2 regions of the Cohaesibacter gelatinilyticus genome follow, and region 2 is predicted to be linked to the other one. Evidence: predicted binding sites of a transcription regulator. Region 2 holds the regulator's gene; the other holds the start of a gene.
The links. Region 2 encodes PhoB, which activates phosphate uptake and scavenging genes when phosphate is short. Its sites were predicted from a motif close to TGTCATNNANCTGTCAT; they were not measured.

Region 1 (4,975 bases), on a different contig from region 2:
TGGTTTTGCCGAGAATTTGCCGGGCTATATTGCCAAGTTGCAGGACTTTGTTTCCAGGCAAGGTGCAAGTATTCTACCGCGTTTCCTGAATGAATTGGATGCAGCTGCCGTTCAGGCCAATATCAAGGATCTTGTCTCGCAAGGGGCAAGCTGGATTGGTGCGCTTATTCAGTCGATCTGGAATGGCGGACAGGCTTTGCTGGATATTGTTGCACTGATGGTCATTACACCAGTCGTTGCCTTCTATCTGCTGTATGATTGGGATCGTATGATTGCCAAAATCGACGGTTGGTTGCCACGAGATTCCCAGATGACCGTTCGCCGACTTGCGGCCGAAATTGATAACAGCGTTTCGGGATTTGTCCGTGGGCAGATCATGGTCGGTCTTATCCTTGGTATTTTCTATGCGGTCAGCCTGTCATTGCTAGGATTGAATTTTGGACTTTTGATCGGGCTGGGGGCAGGGGTTATCAGCTTCATACCTTATGTAGGGGCAACGCTGGGGTTGGTGGTTTCCGGTGGTGTGGCCGTGGTACAATTCTGGCCCGATATGTTGCCTATCGGCATTGCTTTGGGGATTTTTGCTGTTGGTCAGTTTGTGGAAGGCAATATTTTGCAGCCGCGTCTGGTTGGAGAGAGAGTGGGACTGCATCCTGTCTGGTTGATGTTTGCTTTATTGGCGTTTGGTTCGCTTTATGGCTTTGTCGGCATGTTGATTGCTGTTCCGGCTGCTGCTGCCATTGGCGTGATTGTACGTTATGTGCTGGAGCAATATCTTCAATCCCCAATCTATCAAGGGCGTAGTGGACTGTTGATTGCGTCCTCTGCCCAAGATGAGGCACAAGAGAACTAACACAGTGATTCTCAGTCAGAGCACGCTGTGACGATTGTTTCCAAGATTGAAAGAGATGAGTGAGTATGAGTAAAGGCCAGCAAATGCCTCTTGATTTGCCTCATGACGAGGCTTTGGGAAGAGATGACTTTTTGTCTGGTCCGGCAAATGCCAATGCGCTTGCTCTGATTGATCAATGGCCCAACTGGCCATCTTACTGGGTGCTTTTGGCAGGTCCGGTTGGGGCGGGTAAATCTCATCTTGCTCGTATTTGGCAAGAAGCGAGCAATGCGCGTATCATCACACTGGATGAACTCAATAATAGTGATCCAACCACGCTTATTTCTGGCGGAGCTGTTGTTGTCGAAGATGCCGATGGAGCTGAGCGTGATGATACAGCTCTGTTTCATTTGCTCAATGCTGCGAAGGAAGCCGGTGCATATGTTCTGATCACAGCGCGTACCTGGCCTGAGAGCTGGGGTGTCGCTTTGCCGGATCTTGCGTCACGTCTTCGCCTCACAACACCAGTTGAATTGAATGAGCCTGATGAAACTCTTTTGCGGGTGGTTCTGGTCAAGTTGTTTGCAGATCGGCAGTTGATGGTGGACCCGCCTGTCATTGATTATATTGTCTTGCGGATGGAGCGTTCTCTTGCAGCAGCATTGACACTGGTTGAGGCACTTGATCGGGAAGCCATGGCCCAGTCTCGCTCCATTACACGGCCGTTTGCAGCGGACATTCTTCGCCGCATGGAGGGAGAGGGACGCTAGCCTTCTCTTTCAAAGTTACGGCCTGATTTACGCCCAATTGCCTATGGCAATTATCCAAAGCCTTTTGACCCACGTCATCACATTGCTATGATAGGGCATTATCCTTTTTAGGTTGGTGAGTCTTTGAACTGATGTCAGATAAAGGCCTGCCAGTTGTCGTGGTGTGTTCGCGGCAATAAGGTGATGAAACTGCATACTCAATGCCATAGGTCCGATCTGTTATGTCCGAAATTATCCTGACGCCTGCCAATGGCGGCAAAGCTGCTCCTTCCGCACCCGTTGCGGATGTTCAAGATCAGTTGGAAGATCTGGTTCCGACAAATGAAGAAGTCGAAGCCCTGATGCGCAGTCCTGGGCGTTTTGTAAACCGGGAGCTCTCATGGCTCGGATTTAACAGTCGCGTGCTTGAAGAGACTGAAAACCCCTCTCATCCTTTGCTCGAACGTCTTCGGTTTCTGTCTATCTCTGCCAATAATCTGGATGAGTTTTTCATGGTCCGTGTGGCAGGCCTTAAAGGGCAGGAACGTGCAGGGGTATCATCCGTCAGCGCTGATGGCCTGACTGCAAGTCAACAATTGGTCAAGATCAATGCTGCCGTGGCCGATCTGACAGAGCGACAGCAGACTCGTTGGGTTGCCTTGCGCAAGGAATTGGAAGATGAGGGGATCTTTCTGATTGAGCCTGAAAAACTTGATGAAGACGATTTGAAGGAATTGGAAAGCGTCTTTCTAGCGTCCATTTTTCCGGTTTTGACCCCGTTGGCTGTGGACCCGGCGCATCCATTCCCATTCATTCCCAATTTTGGCTTCTCGCTGGCATTGACATTGCGTGGCACCAATGGCCGGGATGATCTGACTGCTATTGTGCGTATGCCGAACAGTCTGGATCGTTTCATCCGTTTGCCTGTGAGAGAAGGAGATGAGGGAAGCCAGCGCTTTGTGGTTCTGGAAAAGGTCGTTGCCTTGTTCATCAATCGTATTTTTCCGGCCTATGAGGTGCAGGATATCGGCGCATTCCGCATCATCCGAGATTCCGATATCGAGATTGAGGAGGAAGCGGAAGATCTGGTGCGGCACTTTGAAAGTGCCTTGAAACGCCGCCGTCGTGGGTCTGTGATCCGGCTGGAGCTGGATGGCTCAATGGCGCCGACATTGCGTGATTTTGTGGCTGAGGCGGTTCATATCCATTCAGATGAAATGTTTTTGACGGATGGCTTGATGGCACTGAATGAGCTGTCAGAATTGGTGGATATCAACCGAGAGGATCTGAAGTTCAAACGTTATATCGCTCGTTTTCCAGAGCGGATTCGTGAGCATAACGGAGATTGTTTTGCCGCCATCAAGGAGAAGGATCTCATCATCCATCATCCTTATGAAAGCTTTGATGTGGTGGCGCAGTACCTTACTCAGGCAGCACGTGATCCAAAAGTGATGGCGATCAAGCAAACGCTGTATCGCACTTCCAAAAACTCACCAATCATCAAGGCTTTGATTGAAGCTGCAGAAGCCGGGAAGTCCGTTACTGCTCTTGTGGAGTTGAAAGCTCGTTTTGATGAAGAAGCCAATATAGGCTGGGCGCGGGATCTGGAGCGTGCTGGTGTACAGGTGGTCTTTGGTTTCATCGAGCTGAAAACTCATGCGAAATTGTCGATGGTTGTTCGCCGTGAAGAGGGTCGTATGGTGACCTATTGTCATATCGGTACTGGCAATTATCATCCGATCACCGCGAAGATATATACCGACCTCAGTTTCTTTACGGCTGATGAACAGACCGCCATGGATGTGGCGCGGGTGTTCAACTTCATCACAGGTTATGCAGAACCGGAGGATCTGACACATCTTCTGGTTTCACCCTATACAATGCGCGCAACTTTGCTCGATTATATCGAAAAGGAAATCGAGCATGTTCAGCACGGTCGTCCAGGGCGAATCTGGTGCAAGATGAACTCTATTGTCGATCCAACTCTCATTGATGCTTTTTATCGGGCAAGCCAGGCAGGGGTGAAGATTGATCTGATTGTTCGTGGTATCTGCTGCTTGCGTCCACAATTGCCAGGCCTTTCCAGTAATATTCGGGTCAAATCCATCGTTGGGCGTTTCCTTGAGCATTCTCGCATCATCTGTTTTGGTAATGGCAAGGAATTACCGAACCCGGATGCCGTGATTTATATGGGATCGGCTGATCTCATGCCACGCAATCTGGATCGTCGTTGTGAGACTTTCACCCCCATCAAGAACCCAACGGTTCATGCGCAAGTTCTGGATCAGATCATGGTTGCCAATCTGATGGATAACCAACAGAGTTGGGAGATCTTGCCAGATGGCTCATCACGGCGTATTCATGCCGCAGACGGTGAAGAACCGTTCAATGCCCATAATTTCTTCATGACGAACCCGAGTCTTTCGGGTCGAGGTGACTCGCTAGAACATGACGCACCCCGCGCCTTTACCGACAGGGTCCAGCGATAAATCGCTGACCAAATATGCCAATCAAGGTTTGATCAAGGGATCAAATCCTGTGGCAGTTATTGACATTGGCTCCAATTCCGTTCGCCTGGTTATGTATGAGAGGCTGAGCCGTGCGCCAGTGCCCATGTATAACGAGAAGGTGCTTTGTGGGCTTGGCAAGGGGGTGGCTGTAACTGGCCAGCTCGATGAAAAAGCCGTTACTTGTGCACTCAAGGCCTTGAAACGTTTTCGCTTTCTGATGGAACGAGCGGGGGTGAAGCGTTTTTTCATACTTGCGACAGCTGCCGCTCGCGAAGCTTCAAATGGGCCGGATTTCCTTGAAAGTGTGAAGGAGATTTGCGGTCAGGAAGCAGAAGTGCTTTCTGGTGAAGAAGAGGCACGTCATTCGGCTCTTGGTATCGTTTCTGCGATGATGGATCCGCAAGGTGTAGCTGGTGATCTGGGCGGAGGTAGCCTTGAGCTGATCCGTGTGATGGGAAATGAGCTCGGTAAGGGTGCGACCTATCCGCTTGGAGGTCTGCGTTTAAGCGATATGGCCAAGGGCTCCATCAAGCAAGCGCGTAAGATAGCGCGTACCGAGCTGGAGAAGTCTGCAGAGTTGAACGCCTTGGAAGGGCAGAATTTCTACGCTGTTGGCGGTACATGGCGTGCGCTGGCGCGACTGCATATGTCCTTCGTGGGGTATCCGCTTGAAGTGATGCATCATTACGAAATCGACCCCGAAGAGATGCTTGAATTTTGTGAGCAGACCATGCGTGGTGACATTGAGGATCTTGACTGGATTGGCTCTATTTCGAAAGCACGCCGTGCCTTGCTTCCCTTTGGTGCTGCTGTTCTGTCAGAGGTGATCAAGCGGGGTAAGCCGAAAAGGATTGTCATGTCTGCCCTTGGCGTACGTGAAGGGC
Region 2 (4,975 bases):
AACGTTCCACTCCAGTTGGTGTCAGAGATGTGGACACAGATATTCTCCAATATTGGCCAAAACTGGTTTTGGGAACTGTCCCAAGCAAAGATTAACCAAGAGTTGAAAATATAAAAAAGACAAGAGCTTGAGTGAAATTGCCGCGGGAAATGATAAAATCTATTTCTATATAAAAATACGTAATGGAATGGCGGTAATATATAGCTGAAATAGGAAGAGGCTCGTTGGAAATCTCGATAATTGGGTAGGGCTTCGATATTTAGGTGTATTTAGAAACGACAGATATTAGTGTGAAGAAAATTGAACCTATTTGCCAAGCATCGCGTCAAATAAGAAATGCGAGAATCTCTGTAGATATTCTATGGCTCTCAATCAGATGAAAGAGGTTTCATCATGCAGTAGTACATTTGTCCGATTTATGTTTGAGTAATCGAGGGATATTCAGAAGTGACAAGGGTCAGGATAACTTGTTGGTCGAGCATTCAGAAGTAGATGACAAGCAAGCAATTGCAAGAGACATATCTATTAACCGCTTGGCGATAGTTTCATGCTAACGTCACCCGCAAAGATTGTTTGATATTAAACCAAAATTGGTATCCCGGTGGGCGTATAGTTGGGATAATGGGGAAAAGTGGGATGAACAAATCAATTGCCATGCTGGCTCCGCTAATGTTGGGAGCTTTTTCGATTGGTGCAGTTGCAAGTGAAACAGGCCTTGCCGCAGATACCTCTGCCAAGCCGGACTTGCGTCCAATCCAGATTATTGTTTCGCGTGCAGACCAAAGATTGCAGGTTTTCAAAGGAACGGAAGTGATCGCAGAATCACACGTTTCGACAGGCAAACGTGGACATACGACTCCGACAGGAGTTTTTTCTATCCTGGAAAAACGCCGTAGGCATTTCTCCAATCTTTACAATAATGCGCCGATGCCCTTCATGCAGCGCCTCACTTGGTCGGGCATTGCATTGCATGCTTCAAACAGCGTTCCGCGCTATCCAGCCTCCCATGGTTGTGTGCGGCTTCCTAATTCGTTCGCCAAGACCTTGTTCTCGCTCACGAACCGTGGTGCGCATGTCGTGATAGCCGAACGCGAGGTGGCCCCGAGCCCAATTCAACATAATGTATTGTTTCAACCCGGTATTGACCAAAGCGACATCAAGCCTTCTCTTGAGGAAGATAGCCAAGGATTGGAAATGCGTCTGTTGAGCCGCCATGCATTGCACGGTTGGAAGGCAAGACAGAAAAAAGCTCAAAAGCGCCACAAGACGCTCAAGCCGGTCCGCATCCTGATTACACGCCGCTCTACCACGACACTGGTTCGTGATATCCAGAATGAGCTAAATGAACAAGGCTATGACGCTGGTGCAGTTGATGGCATTGCCGGGCGCAATACCATTGCAGCTGTTCGTCGTTTTATCGGAGAAGATAGTCCGGCAGAAAAAGCACACTGGAACGGCAAATTTGACCGCCCATTGTTGCAAGCTCTGTATAGCAGGGCGGGCAAGGGATTGGTGCCCGAAGGCCACATCTATGTGCGCCAGAAATTTAAACCACTCTTCAATGCTCCCTTGCGCTTCAAGGATCCACAAAAGCCGCTGGGTGCGCATCTGTTTACGGTCAGTGAAACCAATGATGCACGTACCAACGCCAATTGGCTGGCATTGAGCCTCGGTGACAGCATTCATCCGAACATGCAAAAACGTGTGGGGATCGAGGCTATTGAACAAGATGATGGATTGGTTGCTGCAGAAGCCGTGCTGGACCGTCTGATCATCCCTCAAGAAGTGCGAGATCGCATTGCTCCGCTGCTGATTGCAGGATCCTCGCTGGCGATTTCAGACAAAGGGAAAAGTCAGGAAACCACCTATCAGGGTACCGACTTTATAGTACTGACAAAGCCCAAAGGACCCGACAAGAAGAAAAAGGGTTTGAGGGAAGTGGCCAAACGCAATTGAACCACTGCCATTCGAAAAAAAGGCCGCCAGATTGAACTCTGGCGGCCTTTTTGTTCTTAAGATGTGGAGTGAAACTCATTCGGCGGCAAACTGATCGTCAAAACTATAGCCAGATCCTCGCACGGTGCGAATGGGATCTTTGGCCTTGCCACGATTGATGGTCTTGCGCAGACGCCCCACATGGACATCAACCGTGCGTTCGTCCACATAGACATCATGTCCCCAAACGCCATCCAGCAGTTGTTCGCGAGAATAGACCCGGCCAGGATTTTGCATCAAAAATTCAAGCAACCGATATTCGGTTGGCCCGAGATTGATTTCGCGGTTGGCACGCTTGACACGGTGCGTTTCGCGGTTCAGTTCCAGGTCGCCTGCTTTAAGTGTGGTGGCGACAAGATCCGGGCTGGCGCGGCGCAACATGGCGCGAACCCGCGCCATCAATTCCGGCACTGAGAACGGTTTGACGACGTAATCATCTGCACCGGTTGAAAGGCCTCGAATACGTTCGGATTCCTCGCCGCGTGCCGTGAGCATGATAACGGGTAGCTTTTGTGTTCTTGGCTTGGTTCGTAACCGGCGACATAGTTCAATGCCGGAAAGGCCGGGCAACATCCAGTCCAGAAGCAGCAAATCAGGAAGTGTTTCATGGAGACGGCTTTCAGCCTCGTCTCCGCGAGAAACCACCTCCACATGATAGCCCTCAGATTCAAGATTATAACGCAGAAGAAGGCTAAGGGCTTCTTCATCTTCCACAATCATGACACTCGGAGTCATCAGTCCAAATCCAGGTGTTCGTCTTCTTTAAACTGGCGATCCTCAAGAGGAAGGCCGGTATTCAGATAGTAAATGGTTTCAGCAATATTGGTGACATGATCGCCAATACGTTCCAGATTCTTTGCACAGAACAGCAAATGCGTGCAGAAGGATATGTTGCGCGGATCTTCCATCATATAAGTCAGGAATTCACGGAAGAGAGAATTGTAAAGCGCATCCACTTCGCGGTCCTTATGCCAGACGGCAATGGCGGACATGTCGTCACGAGCTGTATAGGCATCCAGAATGGTACGGAGCTGAGCAAGGGTCAGTTCGGCCATATGTTCAATACCATGCACCAGCTGCTTGGGCTGGTTCTTGCCTTCCAGAGCCAATGTACGGCGGGCAATATTCTTACCCAAATCGGCAATCCGCTCCAGATCGACAGAGATGCGCAAGGCAGAGACAATCTCTCGCAAATCCTGTGCCATTGGCTGACGACGGGCGATGGTCAGGACGGCTTTTTCTTCAATCTCCTGATCCATGCTGTTGATGATGACATCTTTCTCGACAGCTTCCGCTGCCCCTGCCATGTCCATCAGAACAAGGGCCTTGATGCTGTCTTCGACCAACCGTTCGGCACGCCCACCCATTTCTGAGATCTTGCTGGCCAACTCCTTCAGGTCTTCATCGTAAGATGTGACAATATGATCAGACATGTTTTGCCTCTCCTTCACACAGGAGGTCGGTCAGTGCATCAGGGGATGATGGAATGACGACCAATCCTGAGGATGTTTGCTAGCCAAAGCGGCCGGTAATATAATCTTGGGTCCGCTGGTCCTTTGGGGTCGTGAAGATCTGTTCGGTCTGACCCTCTTCGACAATGTTACCCAAATGGAAAAATGCAGTACGTTGCGAGACACGAGCCGCCTGTTGCATCGAGTGAGTCACGATGACGATGGTGTAGTTCTCACGCAGTTCATCAATCAATTCTTCCACTTTTGCGGTTGCAATGGGATCAAGTGCCGAACAAGGTTCATCCATCAGGATGACTTCCGGGCTCACTGCAATGGCGCGTGCGATGCAAAGACGCTGCTGCTGGCCACCGGAAAGACCGGTGCCAGGTTCATCCAGACGATCTTTGATTTCGTCAAACAGGCCAGCTTTTTGCAGGGATGAGACGACCACCTCTTCCATATCGGTCTTGTCGCGGCATAGACCGTGAATGCGTGGGCCATAGGCGATATTTTCAAAAATGGACTTTGGAAAAGGGTTGGGTTTTTGGAACACCATTCCAACCCGCGCCCGCAATTCCACGACATCCACTTTGGAGTTATAGATATTGGTGTCGCCCAACTTGATTTCGCCACCTACTTTACAGATGTCGATGGTATCATTCATCCGATTCAGGCAGCGAAGAAAAGTGGATTTGCCACAACCTGAGGGACCAATAAGCGAGGTCACCTGGTTTTCTTCAATTGCCAGATCCACGCCAAACAGAGCCTGCTTGGCGCCGTAATGGACGGTTACCCCTTTGCCAGACATCTTGATGGCGCGGCGCGGGGTAGCTTCGGCTGTTTTGATCGGTGTCATATCTTGCATGATCAAGGCCTTTTTCTAAAACGTCAAATCTTTCCTGCCAACTGGATCTACCAGCGGCGCTCGAACCGGCGCCGCAACAGCACCGCAGAAATGTTCATGATGGCAAGAAATGCCAACAAGATAAGAATGGCGGCTGAGGTGCGCTCAACAAAAGCCCGCTCTGCTTCACCTGCCCACATATAAATCTGTACGGGCAGGGCCGTAGCAGGCTCAAGTGGGCTGACTGGAATGTCCTTCACGAAGGCAACCATGCCAATCATGAGAAGTGGAGCTGTCTCCCCAAGGGCCTGGGCCAGACCAATGATGGTGCCAGTCAGGATCCCGGGGGAGGCCAACGGCAAGACATGGTGGAAAATGGTCTGCGTCTTGGATGCGCCAACCCCCAGAGCTGCTTCGCGGATGGATGGAGGGACTGCTTTCAAAGCAGAGCGAGTTGCGATGATGATAGTTGGCAGCGTCATCAAAGTCAGAACCAGACCACCGACAATGGATGCGGATCGTGGCAGGCCGGCAAAATTGATGAAAACCGCAAGTCCCAAAAGGCCGAACACGATGGAAGGAACAGCAGCCAGATTGTTGATGTTCACTTCAATCAGATCCGTCCATTTATTCTTGGGGGCAAATTCTTCGAGATAAATGGAAGCAGCAACTCCGATTGGAAGCG

Region 1: CRO57_RS07075 (RNA degradosome polyphosphate kinase) is a predicted target of PhoB. The motif match lies at 1,675-1,691, and genes of this name have one in related genera.

What each region holds. Positions count from the first base shown of each region.
Region 1 covers NZ_OBEL01000001.1:1,595,780-1,600,754, reverse strand. The annotation lists gene CRO57_RS07085 (AI-2E family transporter) at 1-853, shown strand, start outside; gene CRO57_RS07080 (HdaA/DnaA family protein) at 919-1,602, shown strand; gene CRO57_RS07075 (RNA degradosome polyphosphate kinase) at 1,824-4,070, shown strand; gene CRO57_RS07070 (Ppx/GppA family phosphatase) at 4,030-4,975, shown strand, end outside.
Region 2 covers NZ_OBEL01000010.1:30,821-35,795, forward strand. The annotation lists gene CRO57_RS23560 (PAS domain-containing protein) at 1-37, opposite strand, end outside; gene CRO57_RS23565 (L,D-transpeptidase family protein) at 637-1,956, shown strand; gene phoB (phosphate regulon transcriptional regulator PhoB) at 2,032-2,730, opposite strand; gene phoU (phosphate signaling complex protein PhoU) at 2,730-3,428, opposite strand; gene pstB (phosphate ABC transporter ATP-binding protein PstB) at 3,508-4,311, opposite strand; gene pstA (phosphate ABC transporter permease PstA) at 4,359-4,975, opposite strand, start outside.